2 regions of the Variovorax cryoconiti genome follow, and region 2 is predicted to be linked to the other one. Evidence: riboswitches for the same ligand, from Rfam matches in the RefSeq annotation. Region 2 holds a riboswitch; the other holds the start of a gene.
What was found. A riboswitch is a leader RNA that binds a small molecule or an ion and turns the genes downstream of it on or off. The one in region 2 is predicted to bind S-adenosylhomocysteine.
Positions count from the first base shown of each region.

Region 1: another riboswitch for S-adenosylhomocysteine. It lies ahead of metH (methionine synthase); the one in region 2 lies ahead of ahcY (adenosylhomocysteinase).

Region 1 covers NZ_JBPJZI010000013.1:87,213-89,409, reverse strand. Annotated here, with positions in the region: gene metH (methionine synthase) at 1-1,022, opposite strand, end outside; S-adenosyl-L-homocysteine riboswitch at 1,046-1,116, opposite strand; gene dinG (ATP-dependent DNA helicase DinG) at 1,465-2,197, opposite strand, start outside.
Region 2 covers NZ_JBPJZI010000009.1:126,943-129,139, reverse strand. Annotated here, with positions in the region: gene ahcY (adenosylhomocysteinase) at 1-938, opposite strand, end outside; S-adenosyl-L-homocysteine riboswitch at 1,010-1,078, opposite strand; gene ACSFA2_RS20260 (hypothetical protein) at 1,089-2,197, shown strand, end outside.

The sequences.
Region 1 (2,197 bases), on a different contig from region 2:
AGCCGGTCGCCCACGCTCACCGGCGCCTCGGGCGTGCCGCGCCAGTCGTTGCGCTTGCTCTCGTCCTTGGCGCCGCTCTTGGCGGTCTCGGCCACTTCGACCAGGCGCTCGCCCGCATCGGGGCTGCGGTTGAGCACCACGTCTTCGACGCGCTCGCGCAGCACCGGCTCGAGGTCGTCGTACACGCCGACCATGCCGGCGTTGACGATGCCCATGTCCATGCCGGCCTTGATCGCGTGGTACAGGAACACGGTGTGGATGGCCTCGCGCACCGGGTCGTTGCCACGGAAGCTGAAGCTCACGTTCGACACGCCGCCCGACACCTTGGCGCCCGGCAGGTTCTGCTTGATCCAGCGCGTCGCCTCGATGAAGTCGACCGCGTAGTTGTTGTGTTCCTCGATGCCGGTCGCAACCGCGAAGATGTTCGGGTCGAAGATGATGTCCTCGGCCGGAAAGCCGATCTCGTCGACCAGGATGCGGTAGGCGCGCTGGCAGATCTCGACCTTGCGCTCGTAGGTGTCGGCCTGGCCCTTTTCGTCGAAGGCCATCACGACCGCGGCGGCACCGTAGCGGCGCAGCAGCTTGGCCTGGTGGCGGAACTGATCTTCGCCTTCTTTCATGCTGATCGAGTTGACGATGCCCTTGCCCTGGATGCAGCGCAGGCCGGCCTCGATGACCTCCCATTTCGACGAATCGACCATGATCGGCACACGCGCGATGTCGGGCTCCGACGCGATCAGGTTCAGGAAGCGGACCATCGCGGCCTTGCTGTCGAGCATGGCCTCGTCCATGTTGATGTCGATCACCTGCGCGCCGTTCTCGACCTGCTGGCGCGCCACGGCCAATGCCTCTTCGAACTGGCCGTTCAGGATCATCCGCGCGAAGGCCTTGGAGCCGGTGACGTTGGTGCGCTCGCCGATGTTGACGAACAGCGTGCCGTCGCCGATGCGCACCGGCTCGAGGCCCGACAGCTTCATCGGGGGAACGGACGTGACTGCTGCTGGGGAAGACGGTTCGGACATGGGCTCACCTGGATTCGCGGGGGGTCAGGTGAGCGTCGTTGCGGGGAATGGACCCGAGCCTGGCGGGGGTGCCGCTGCAACGCTCCTCGGGGGGTCTGGATTTTAGTTGCCTTTGTTCGAAGGGATGGTTGTCCGGGGCATCGATGTGTGGCGTGGGGGCGTCGGCGGGCGGTAGGCCTGTGGGCGGCAGACGACTGCGGCCCTTCGGGCTTCGCTGCTGCTCCTCGCGAAAGGCGGGGTCCGCGCAAACTCGCTTCGCTCAAACACGCGCGGCCCTGATCCGCCTTTCGCTGCGGTGCTCGCCGCAGCCGGACAGCCGCCCACAGGCCTACCGCCCACCGACGTGGACGCGATCGTTGTGCATCTCCAGCGAGTGCGATCGTTGCTCACCCCCCAAGCCCGGCAGGCGGTGCGGGCCGGGCGCTCTCACCAAAGCCAACGATCAAGCAGTGACCACATCCCCCACCCGCACCGTCGAAAAAGCAAACGGCGGCAATCCCTTCAACAGCCGCTGCCCATACGACGTCCGCACCAGCCTCCGGTCGTAGCAGTAGACTGAAGCCCGGTCCTCCTCGCTGCGAATCGCCCGCCCCACCCACTGCGCCAGGCGAATGGCCGTCGCCGGCACCACCAGCTCGGTGAACGGATCGCGTCCCACCGTGCGCAGCCACTCGGCCCGCGCCTCGCCGACCGGGTCGTCCGGCGGCGCAAAGGGCAGCTTGGCGATGAAGACCGATTCGCAGAGCTTGCCCGGCAGGTCGAGCCCTTCGCCGAAGGACTGCATGCCGAAGACGATCGACGGCAGCCCCTCGGCCACGCGGTGGCGGTGGGTGGCGAGCAGTTGCTGGCGCGGCATGGCCGTCTGCAGCAGCACGCGCGGCTTGAGTGGGGCGGGCAGCGCCTCGACGGCCTGGCGCAACTGGTCGCGCGAGGTGAACAGCACCAGCGCACCGTGCCGAACCTCGGCCAGGTCGCGCACCAGCGACTGGACCATCTCGGCGACATAGCCGGCCGCGTCGCGTGGGTCGGCGCGGGTCTCGACGGCGATGAGCTTGCCCTGGGCGGCGTAGTCGAAGGGGCTGGGCACCTCCAGCGTCGTCGCGGCCTCGTCGCCATGCAGGCCCGATTCGCGCAGGAAGAAATCGAAGTGGCCGCAGCTGGTGAGCGTGGCGGAC
Region 2 (2,197 bases):
GCGTATTCCATCGTCACGACCTTGTAGCCTTCCATCGCGGCCTGCAGGGCGTTGATGGGGTCGATTTCCGTGACCCACACCTGGGCCGACAGCGCGCGCAGCGCCTGGGCCGAGCCCTTGCCCACGTCGCCGTAGCCGGCCACGACCGCGACCTTGCCGGCGATCATCACGTCGGTGGCGCGCTTGATGCCGTCCACCAGCGATTCGCGGCAGCCGTACAGGTTGTCGAACTTGCTCTTGGTGACCGAGTCGTTGACGTTGATCGCGCGGAACTGCAGCGTGCCCTTGGCGGACATCTCGTTCAGGCGGTGCACGCCGGTGGTCGTCTCTTCGGTCACGCCGATGATCTCTGCCGACTTGCGGGTGTACCAGGTCGCATCGATGGCGAGCTTGGCCTTGATGGCGGCGAAGAGGATGGTCTCTTCTTCGCTGGTCGGCTTGGCCAGCACGCCCAGATCCTTTTCAGCCTTCTGGCCCAGATGCATCAGCATCGTGGCGTCGCCGCCGTCGTCCAGGATCATGTTCGGGCCTTCGCCCTTCGAACCCTTGGGGCCGAAGTCGAAGATCGCGTGGGTGTAGTCCCAGTAGTCCTTCAGCGACTCGCCCTTGATCGCGAACACCGGCGTGCCGGCGGCGGCGATGGCGGCGGCAGCGTGGTCCTGCGTCGAGAAGATGTTGCACGATGCCCAGCGCACTTCGGCGCCGAGCGCTTGCAGCGTCTCGATGAGCACGGCGGTCTGGATCGTCATGTGCAGCGAACCGGTGATGCGCGCGCCCTTGAGCGACTGCGCCTTCGCGAATTCGGAGCGGATGGCCATGAGGCCGGGCATTTCGGTTTCCGCGATGCGGATTTCCTTGCGGCCCCAGGCGGCAAGGGACAGGTCGGCGATCGCCTGGTCGGCGGTGGCAACGGGGGTGGGCTTGAGAACAGCGCTCATGAGAACTCCAAGGCAAGTTGAAAACTGCCGCTGTGTTCGGGTCGACCGGAAAGGGGACTCACCGCGAGAACAGCGGATGAGCGTGGTTGCGATGGGGTCCGAGCCTCACGCCTGATGGCGCTGCAACGCTCCTCGGAGCCGACATTCTAAATGTTCGGCGTCACAAGGCAGCCACCGTCACATTCATTTTCCTTTCATCCAGTAACATTTACGCGGGCGCCGCCAGGGCACGGCCAGGAGGCGATTCTCAAAACACAGCGCAAAAAGCGCGAAAGGGAGTTGGATATGCGAGGAATTTCGAGGGCGCTCTGCGGATCGTTGCTGCTGAGCATGCTGTTGGCCGGTTGCGGAGGCGGCGGCGGTGACAGCGGTGAAAGCGCAAGCGCCAATCTGTCGAACGGCGGCACCACCCCGGCGCCGGCGGAGGCGCAGCTGACCGTCAAGGTGACCGTCAACGGCGCGCAAGCCGCGCCGGACGCGTCTGGCACTTACGCCGTGAAGCCGGGCGATGCCGTGGTCGTGACGCCGAGCCAGGCGTCCAGCTGGACGTCGACCAACGGAACGGCGAGCGCGATCACGCTGCGCAACCCCAGCATCTCCGGCAGCCAATGGGCGTCGCAGTTGGTAAACACGCTGACCGCTACAGCGCTCTACACGGTGACCGCCAGCGTGGGCACCACACTGAGCGCCACGGTCGCCTTCAGCGTGGCCGCTGGCGACGCGCGCAATGGCACCTACAAGGTCTTTGCGACCAATGGCACGCAGCAGACGCTGACACTCAACGTCGACACGAAGACCTACGAAATGCGCGAGAACGCCACCGCGGCGGAGTCCGGGTCGATCAGCGAGGACGCCAGCGTGACCGGCACCTACATGTTCGGCAGCAGTCGCATCACCACGGTCGCCAACACGGCGCGCTTCAGGTTTGCGCAGGACACTGTCGTCGGCGCGTTCCCGTTCACCGTCACCCAGGCTGCAACGACCAGCTACGCCGTCCAGCCCTTCGTGGCTTCTCGCGCCTTGGAAACGAGCGCGAGCGCACTCGACGGCGTGTACAACCGCTTCGGCATCGACGTTGCGCCAGCATCGGCCTCGTCGACCATCTCGCAATTTCAGATCGCAGGCAGCGGCACCACACTGGTTCGCTGCGTAGACAACACGATCTACCGCATTGACCAGTGCCCCGCCTTGTCGCTGCAAAGCTGGACTGTCTCGCAAGGTTCGTCCGCCGGCACGTGGGTGATGACTGAAGTTGCCAA